DNA from 2 places in the Streptomyces sp. NPDC102259 genome. Region 1 is predicted to be linked to the other one. Evidence: riboswitches for the same ligand, from Rfam matches in the RefSeq annotation. Region 1 holds a riboswitch; the other holds the start of a gene.

Evidence for each region. A riboswitch is a leader RNA that binds a small molecule or an ion and turns the genes downstream of it on or off. The one in region 1 is predicted to bind thiamine pyrophosphate.
Region 2: it holds a riboswitch for thiamine pyrophosphate, as region 1 does, so the genes downstream of both, ACIRPU_RS23920 (thiamine ABC transporter substrate binding subunit) here and thiC (phosphomethylpyrimidine synthase ThiC) in region 1, are expected to answer to the same signal.

The regions. Positions count from the first base shown of each region.
Region 1 covers NZ_JBIWMA010000006.1:227,032-231,573, reverse strand. Annotated here, with positions in the region: gene ACIRPU_RS17460 (YibE/F family protein) at 1-1,669, opposite strand, end outside; TPP riboswitch at 2,084-2,273, shown strand; gene thiC (phosphomethylpyrimidine synthase ThiC) at 2,266-4,092, shown strand; gene ACIRPU_RS17450 (VWA domain-containing protein) at 4,269-4,542, shown strand, end outside.
Region 2 covers NZ_JBIWMA010000010.1:215,447-219,988, reverse strand. Annotated here, with positions in the region: gene ACIRPU_RS23925 (ABC transporter permease) at 1-983, opposite strand, end outside; gene ACIRPU_RS23920 (thiamine ABC transporter substrate binding subunit) at 959-2,035, opposite strand; TPP riboswitch at 2,126-2,231, opposite strand; gene rlmN (23S rRNA (adenine(2503)-C(2))-methyltransferase RlmN) at 2,286-3,392, opposite strand.

The DNA.
Region 1 (4,542 bases):
CGGCCGTCGCCACCGCCGGAGCCGCAGGAGTCGCCTCCGGAGCCGGCACGGGCGCCTTCGCCGGGCCCGGCCGGTCGGCGGAGACCACCAGGGCCGCCAGGGCCGTTGTGACGGGCACGGAGGCCACCAGGCCGATCGAGCCCACCAGCGTGCGCACGATCTCCTCCGCGACCAGTTCGCTGTTGGCGACGGCGCCCACGCTGCTCTGCGCGATCGAGAAGAGCAGCAACAGCGGCAGCGCGGCACCGGCGTAGGCGAGGACGAGCGTGTTGACCACGGACGCGATGTGGTCGCGGCCGATGCGGATGCCGGCCCGGTACAGGCCGCGCCAGCCCATCGCGGGGTTGGCCTCGTGCAGTTCCCAGACCGCCGAGGTCTGAGTGACCGTCACGTCGTCGAGGACGCCGAGCGAGCCGATGATGATGCCGGCCAGCAGCAGACCGCTCATGTCGATCGACGGGTACAGACCGTGGATCAGACCGGTGTTGTCGTCCGTGTTGCCGGTGAGCGCGGCCCAGTCGATGAACACCGAGCCCAGGATGCCGATCAGCAGCAGGGAGATCAGCGTGCCGAGCACCGCGACGGATGTGCGGGCCGAGAGCCCGTGACAGAGATACAGCGCGATCAGCATGATGGCGCTCGCCCCCACCACCGCCACGGCCAGCGGGTTCGACCCCTGGAGGATCGCGGGCAGGACGAAGAAGTTCAGCACCATGAAACTGATGGCCAGCGCGACCAGCGCCATGACGCCCCGCAGTCGCCCGACGACCACGACGGCGACCGCGAAGATGATGGCCAGGACCGCCATGGGGATGCGGCGGTTCACGTCGGTGACCGAGTACTGCAGGTCCTTCGGCGCGGAGGGCTCGTAGGCGACCACGACCTTCTCGCCCTGCTCCAGCTGCCGTGACTGGTCCGGTTGGACGATCTCGGTGAACGTACGGCCCTTGTCGTCGCCGGTGTCCACCCGGATCGTGGCCCGTTTGCAGGTGCCGCTCGCCTGCTGCTGCGCGGAGGAGCCCTCGGCCGTGGAGGTGTCGCCGGTAGGGGTGTCGCCCGAGGCGTTCACCGACGCGCAGCTCACGCTCACGACCTTGGTGACCGTGGCCTGTTGGGTCTGCCGGTCGAAGCCGACCCCGGTGCGTTCGTGCGCAGGGGCTCCGCCGGGCCACAGCACCACGAGCCCCACGAGCACCGCGGCCCCGAACGGAATGATGATGGCCGCGATGATTTTGCGCAGGTGTTGGGAGACGGGGGCGGCCGGGCCGTGACTGTGGCTGTGCGAATGCCCGTGCCCGCCGTCGGAACCGGAACCGGAACCGGAGTTGTGCCTGTCGCCCGGGCCGTGACCGTGGCCGTGCCCGTCGCCGTGGCCCTCGCCAGGGGCGTCGCGATGACCACTGTCGTGGCTCTGCCCATGACCGTGTTCCCGGTCGAAGCCATATCCGTCACCAGAACCAGAACCAGAACCAGAACCAGAGCCGGCACCGGGTGTAGGACGCGGGCCCGGGCCCGGACGAGGACCGGCATCATGACCGGGGCCGTACGCCTGACCGGGCGAGGGCCCGTCCCCGTACCCCTGATTGTCCCCGTATCCCTGGCCGTTCTCGGACCCCTGCCCGCTCCCGTATCCCTGCCCGCTCGGGTATCCCCGACCGGGCCCGGGCACGGGCCCTTGGCCGTTCCCGTAACCCCGGCTGTTTCCCGGCCCCGACCGGGAGCCTGGCCCTGCCCCTGCCCCTGGCCCGGGGCCTCCACCGGAGCCCGGTCCTTGACCGGAGCCGGAACCTTGGCCACCGGGAGTGCCGACGCGTCTCAGCCCGCCGAGTCCGCCGGCGTATCCCGGCCCGCGGTCGGGGCTACGCGGCTGATCGTGACCGTCTCTGAAGTCGCGGTCGCCTCTGGGACCGCTGCCAGAACCGCTGCCGGAGCCATTGCCGGGGCCGCTTCCGGAGCCGGGTCGGCGGGGCGGCTCGGGCGGCGGGTACGGGGGCTGGTGTGTCGTGGTCACCGACCGATCATCGCAAGAACGACAGGGGCCCTCTGTTCACCGCGCCAGAATTGACGCTAGCGTGGAGACAACCTTTGCACACGCGGGAGCTCGGAGCACCGGGCTGAGAGGGCGCTGACCTCCGTCTTAGCGATGTTTCACGTGGAACGTCTCTCGAATCGAGTGATGTTTCACATGACACGTCGGCAAGCGGTAGCCGCTGCGTCGACCGCCGAACCTGTTACCGGGTAATGCCGGCGTAGGGAGTAGGTCTCATGACCAACAAGGACGCACGCACGCCTGCCTTCACGCAGAACGCGACCGGCGAAAGCACGGTCGATGTGAACGCCTCGGAGGCCGGGAAGTCCATCGGCTGGCACAAGGGGTACGTCGAGGGCGCTCGCCCCGATCTCCAGGTGCCGGTTCGTCAGGTGCATCTCACCAACGGGCAGTCGGTCGCCCTGTACGACACCTCCGGCCCGTACACCGATCCGCTCGTCGAGACCGACGTTCGCAGGGGCCTGTCGCCGTTGCGCGAGAACTGGATCATCGCCCGGGGCGACACGGAGGAGTACGCGGGCCGTCCGGTCCGCCCCGAGGACGACGGCATCAAGCACACCTCACCGCGCGGCGGTCTGCGCAACCTCGACGCGGTCTTCCCGGGTCGGCCGCGCCTGCCGCGTCGCGGCCGGGACGGTGAGGCGGTCACCCAGCTCGCGTATGCGCGCCGCGGGGAGATCACACCCGAGATGGAGTTCGTGGCCATCCGAGAGAACGTTTCTCCCGAGGTGGTACGCGAGGAGATCGCGGCGGGCCGCGCCGTGCTGCCGGCCAACGTCAACCACCCGGAGATGGAGCCGATGATCATCGGCAAGAGGTTCCTGGTGAAGGTCAATGCCAACATCGGCAACTCGGCGGTGACGTCCTCCATCGAGGAGGAGGTCGAGAAGATGACCTGGGCGACCCGTTGGGGCGCCGACACGGTCATGGACCTGTCGACCGGCCGCAACATCCACACCACGCGCGAGTGGGTGCTGCGCAACTCCCCCGTCCCCATTGGCACGGTGCCGCTGTACCAGGCGTTGGAGAAGGTCGACGGCCGCGCCGAGGAACTGACCTGGGAGATCTACAAGGACACCGTCGTCGAGCAGGCCGAGCAGGGCGTGGACTACATGACGGTCCACGCCGGCGTCCGCCTCGCGTACGTCCCGCTCACCGCCAACCGCAAGACCGGCATCGTGTCGCGCGGCGGCTCGATCATGGCGGCCTGGTGCCTCGCGCACCACAAGGAGTCGTTCCTCTACGAGAACTTCGAGGAACTCTGCGAGATCCTCGCCGCCTACGACGTCACGTACTCGCTGGGCGACGGGCTGCGGCCGGGGTCCATCGCGGACGCCAACGACGCGGCGCAGTTCGCGGAGTTGAGGACGCTGGGGGAACTCAACCGGATCGCGAAGCGTTTCCATGTTCAGACGATGATCGAAGGCCCGGGCCATGTCCCGATGCACAAGATCAAGGAGAACATCGACCTTCAGCAGGAGATCTGTGATGAAGCTCCGTTCTATACGCTCGGCCCGCTGACGACGGACGTCGCGCCGGCGTACGACCACATCACCTCCGGTATCGGCGCCGCGATGATCGCCTGGTGGGGCACGGCCATGCTCTGCTACGTCACGCCCAAGGAGCATCTGGGCCTGCCCAACCGGGACGACGTCAAGACCGGTGTCATCACCTACAAGATCGCCGCCCACGCGGCCGACCTCGCCAAGGGGCACCCCGGCGCGCAGGAATGGGACGACGCGTTGTCCGACGCCCGCTTCGAGTTCCGCTGGGAGGACCAGTTCAACCTCGCCCTCGATCCGGACACCGCACGGGAGTTCCACGACGAGACACTCCCCGCGGAGCCGGCGAAGACGGCGCACTTCTGCTCGATGTGCGGGCCGAAGTTCTGCTCGATGAAGATCAGCCAGAGCATCAACGAGCGGTTCGGCGCCGGGGCGGCCGAGGGGGCCTCGGCGGAGGAGATCGCCGAGGGCATGTTGGAGAAGTCGAAGGAGTTCGCGGCAAGCGGGAACCGGGTGTATCTGCCGCTGGCCGACTGACGTATCCGGATCGGCGCTGTCCCCTGAGACTGGACACCTGGGGACAGCGCCATGAGCGCGGCCGGGGGGCCGATGCCGAGCGGTGCGGCCGCCTGACGGCTCGACGACGACCGACAGGAGGAGACCATCGCGTTCGTTGGGTTGTCCCCGGGCGTCTGCTCGGCAGACTTGCCTTCATGACAGCGCGATCCCTGAGCAAGGGTGCCAATCTGCCGGTCGACGCGCCGGACGTACGGGTCGAACTCAGCTGGGCCGAGGGGGCCGGTGGGCCGGACATCGATGCCTCGGCGCTGCTGCTGGCGCGGGACGGACGGGTGCGTGACGACGGGGACTTCGTCTTCTACAACCAGCCGCTGCACGCGTCCGGCGCCGTGCGGCACGTCGGCAAACGGAGCGAAGCCGGTGTCATGACCGACACCGTCCAGGTGGACCTCCGCTCGCTGGAGGGCG
Region 2 (4,542 bases), on a different contig from region 1:
TCGGGCGCGTCCAGCGAGCGCTGCGCCAACACCGCCAGCGGCAGCACCAACAGCACGGCGATCGTGCCGAGCACCCCGGCGAGCAGCGCCCACTGCCCGGCCCCGCGCGGTCGCCGCGCCGTCACCGACGGGTCGACCAGCCGCAACGCGGTCTCCCGCCGCCGTACGGTCCGGGCGTGCACGGCGAGGATCGCGCCGACGGCCGCGAACTGGACGATCGTGAGGACGGCGGCCGTGGACAGGTCGAAGATCTCGGAGGTCTGCCGGTAGATCTCCACCTCGAGGGTGGAGAAGGTGGGGCCGCCGAGGATCTGCACCACTCCGAAGGAGGTGAAGGTGAAGAGGAAGACCATCAGCGCGGCGGCCGCGACGGCGGGCCCCAGGGCGGGCAGGGTGACCGTGCGCCACGCCGTCGGGCGGGACGCGCCGAGCATCCGCGCCGCCTCCTCCTGCCGGGGGTCGAGCTGCGACCACAGCCCGCCCACCGTGCGTACGACGACCGCGTAGTTGAAGAAGACGTGCGCCAGCAGGATCGCCCACACCGTGGTGTCCAGCCGTACGCCCCACAGGTCGTCGAGCAGTCCGCCGCGTCCGACGAGCGCCAGGAACGCCGTGCCGACGACGACCGTCGGCAGCACGAACGGGACGGTGACGACGGCGCGCAGCACCTGCTTGCCCGGGAACTCCAGACGGGCGAAGACATACGCGGCGGGCAGCGCCACCAGGAGCGTGAGCGCGGTGGAGGCCAGCGCCTGCCAGGTGGTGAACCACAGGACGTGCCGGATGTCGGACTGCGCGAGCACGTCCCACAGCCGCCCGAAGCGCAGGCCCCCGTCGGCGCCGAGTCCCCGGGCGATGATCGCGGCGACCGGGTAGGCGAAGAAGACCGCGAAGAACGCGACGGGCACGGCCATGAGCCCGAGCCGCGCCGCGTTCCCCGCGCGGGCCGCGCGCCGGGTCACTTCAGTACGAGCGAGGTCCATGACTTGACCCAGTCGTCACGGTTGTCGGCGATCTTCGCCGGGTCCAGGGTCTCGGGGTCCTTGGCCTGCGGCCCGAACCGCGTGAACTCCGCCGGGACCGCGGCCCCCTTCCGGACCGGGTAGACGAACATGTTCAGCGGCATGTCCTGCTGGAACTCCGCGGTGAGCAGGAAGTCGAGGAGCGCCTTGCCACCCTCGGGGTTGGCGGCGTTGCTCAGCAGACCCGCGTACTCGACCTGGCGGAAGCAGGTGCCGGTGGAGACGCCGGTCGGGGCGGTGGTCGGCTTCGGGTCGCCGTAGATCACCTCGGCGGGTGGCGAGGAGGCGTACGAGACGACGAGCGGCCGGTCGGCCCCCGCCTTCTTGCCGCCCGCGGACCCGGAGAACTCCTCGTTGTAGGCCTGCTCCCAGCCGTCGACGACCTTCACGCCGTTGGCCTTCAGCTTCTTCCAGTAGTCCGCCCAGCCATCGTCGCCGTACTTCACGGCGGTCCCGAGGAGGAATCCCAGGCCCGGCGAGGAGGTGGCGGCGTTCTCGGTGACCAGCAGGTTCTTGTACGCGGGCTTCAGCAGGTCGTCGAAGGAGGCGGGCGGGGTCAGCTTGTGCTCGCTGAAGTACGCCTTGTCGTAGTTGACGCAGATGTCGCCGGTGTCGACGGGCGTGACCCGGTGCTTGCCCTGATCGGTCCGGTACGCGGGCAGGACCTGGTCGGCGCCCTTCGCCTCGTACGACTGGAACAGCCCGTTGTCGAGGGCGCGCGACAGGAGCGTGTTGTCGACGCCGAAGAAGACGTCGCCCTGCGGGTTGTCCTTGGTGAGGATGGCCTTGTTGACGGCCTGACCTGCGTCGCCGTCCTTGAGGACCTTCACCCGGTAGCCGGAGCTCTTCTCGAAGTCCGCGAGCACGCTCTTGGAGACGGCCCACGAGTCGTGGCTGACGAGGGTGACGGTCTTGGAGCCCGCCGCGGAACCGTCGTCGTCCGACGATCCGCAGGCGGACAGCGTGACGAGGCCGAGGCCGACGGCCGCGGCCACGAACGTCCTGGTGTGCACTGGATTCCTCCTGGGGTTGACCAGGAAGAGACGCGGCCCTGCCCGGACGCCCGCGGAAGGTTCCGCCGGTGCCCGGGCAGGGCGCAACAGCTTGAGTGATGACCGAACTTCCTACCCAGAATGACCTGGGCAAGGTTCAGAGGGTCTGCGGACTCTCCCGCACTCTCAGCGCTGTGGCGCTCCCCTGTCGGAATATGAAGATGTATCGATACGGATGTACTGATACCCGATAGCTGATATCGGGGTCAGACTACCGCTCGGTGGCCGCGAGCTGACCGCACGCCCCGTCGATCTCCTGACCACGGGTGTCCCGGACCGTGACGGGCACCCCGTGCGCGGCGATCGCCTCGACGAACGCCTTCTCGTCCTCGGGCCGCGAGGCCGTCCACTTCGAGCCCGGCGTCGGGTTCAGCGGGATGAGGTTGACGTGCACGGGCTTGCCGCGCAGCAGCCGGCCGAGCCGGTCACCACGCCAGGCCTGGTCGTTGATGTCGCGGATCAGCGCGTACTCGATGGACAGCCGGCGCCCGGACCGCTCGGTGTACTCGAACCCGGCGTCCAGCACCTCGCGCACCTTCCACCGCGTGTTCACGGGGACGAGGGTGTCACGCAGCTCGTCGTCCGGCGCGTGCAGGGAGATCGCGAGCCGGCACTTGAAGCCCTCGTCGGAGAACCGGTGGATGGCCGGCACAAGCCCGACCGTCGACACGGTGATGCCCCGCTGCGAGAGCCCCAGCCCGTCCGGAGCCGGGTCGGTGAGCGCGCGGATGGAGCCCACGACCCGCTTGTAGTTGGCGAGAGGCTCGCCCATCCCCATGAAGACGATGTTGGAGAGCCTGGCAGGACCCCCGGGCACCTCCCCGTCCCGCAGCGCCCGCATCCCGTCGACGATCTGATGCACGATCTCGGCGGTGGACAGATTGCGGTCCAGCCCCGCCTGTCCGGTCGCGCAGAACGGGCAGTTCATCCCGCACCCGGCCTGCGAACTGATGCACATCGTCACCCGGTCCGGGTAGCGCATCAGCACCGATTCCACGAGCGTGCCGTCGAACAGCCGCCACAGGGTCTTGCGGGTGGTCCCCTGGTCCGTCGACAGATGCCGTACGACCGACATCAGGTCCGGCAGCAGCGCCTCACGCAGCTTCTCGCGCGCACCGGCGGGGATGTCGGTCCACTCCGCCGGGTCGTGCGCGTAACGCGCGAAGTAGTGCTGCGAGAGCTGCTTGGCACGGAACGGCTTCTCACCGATCTCCGCCACGACCTCCTTCCGCTCGGCGGGCGAGAGGTCGGCGAGGTGCCGCGGCGGCTTCTTGGCTGCGCGGGGGGCGACGAAAGTAAGTTCTCCGGGTGCAGGCATAACACGTCCAGTGTGGCAGATCATCTCCGGGGCCCCAGGCCAGAGCAGCGTGGGGGTGGTCACCCATGGGCACCGCCCGTCAGCGTTGGCCGACCTCGCACGGCCCAGGGACGGCCCAGGGGCGGCCCACCCGATGGCACCATGCGCCTACTGGACACCGGCGGCTTCCTATAGGTCAAGGAAGTCCCATTTACTTCCCAAAACCCATCACAGGGCTGCAAGCTTGCCGTTCCAGAAGCCGAACTCCCAGTCATTCTCTGGCAGCAAATCCTCCCTTCCGTACTTCTTTTCCAGCCGCTCGCGACCTTTTTTCCTACGTCCGGATCGTCGGGCTTCTCGGTTATGCGAGCGATATCGCGCGTATACCAGATGCGATCAAAGTATCCCTCGTCAGCATCCAAGATTTCGAGGAGCTTCCCACCGCTCACCGACCGATCGGGCACGTGGGGCTCGCTAAGGACTCCCCACCCCTTCGGCGTCCCGAGGTCCCCCTTGGGCCTTGGTCGGCTCCCCCAAAGCCTGTGAGGCCTTGGCTCCGGCGTCCGCTCATGGGCCCGTCGCCGCTTCGGCGGACGGTGGAAGTGATCGGTGACCGCGCCTGTAAGTATCGCCGCACCCATGATCAACAAGAGAATGGAGAGGAACCGTAGCCCCCCCTCGCCGTATAGGGCCTGGTAGCCGAACCAAGCTACGCCGATACAGTTCATCAGGCCGTTGCCGAGTCTCCTAAAGCCGGATCCATGCGCACTCCCGAGTCAGATATGCCCGAAACCGAGCCTCCTGAGTTTGGCACAGGCGGCTGGACCGGACCGCGGTGGCCGCCGTCAATAGTTGGCCTGCGAAATCTTGCGGTGCCGATGTCGTCACGGCCGTCTCATGCCCGATGGGCCGTCTCCGCGCCGCCAGGGCATCAGGTGGGGTGTGTACGCGCACCTGATGCCATCGAGTCAGGAGCGGACACGGAAGGCAGTGGACAGCGTTCTGTTCCAAGGCAAGCGCGTCCCACCTCAGTAGAGCGCGCCCTTGCCGATTCGGCATGCAGCGAGCGGCAGCCAGGAAACAATGCCCCTATGGGCATATGGGGGACGTTGTTCGCAACTGTTGTCGGTGCTGCGATCGCTCTGCTGGGGCAGCACCTCGTGAAGCGCGC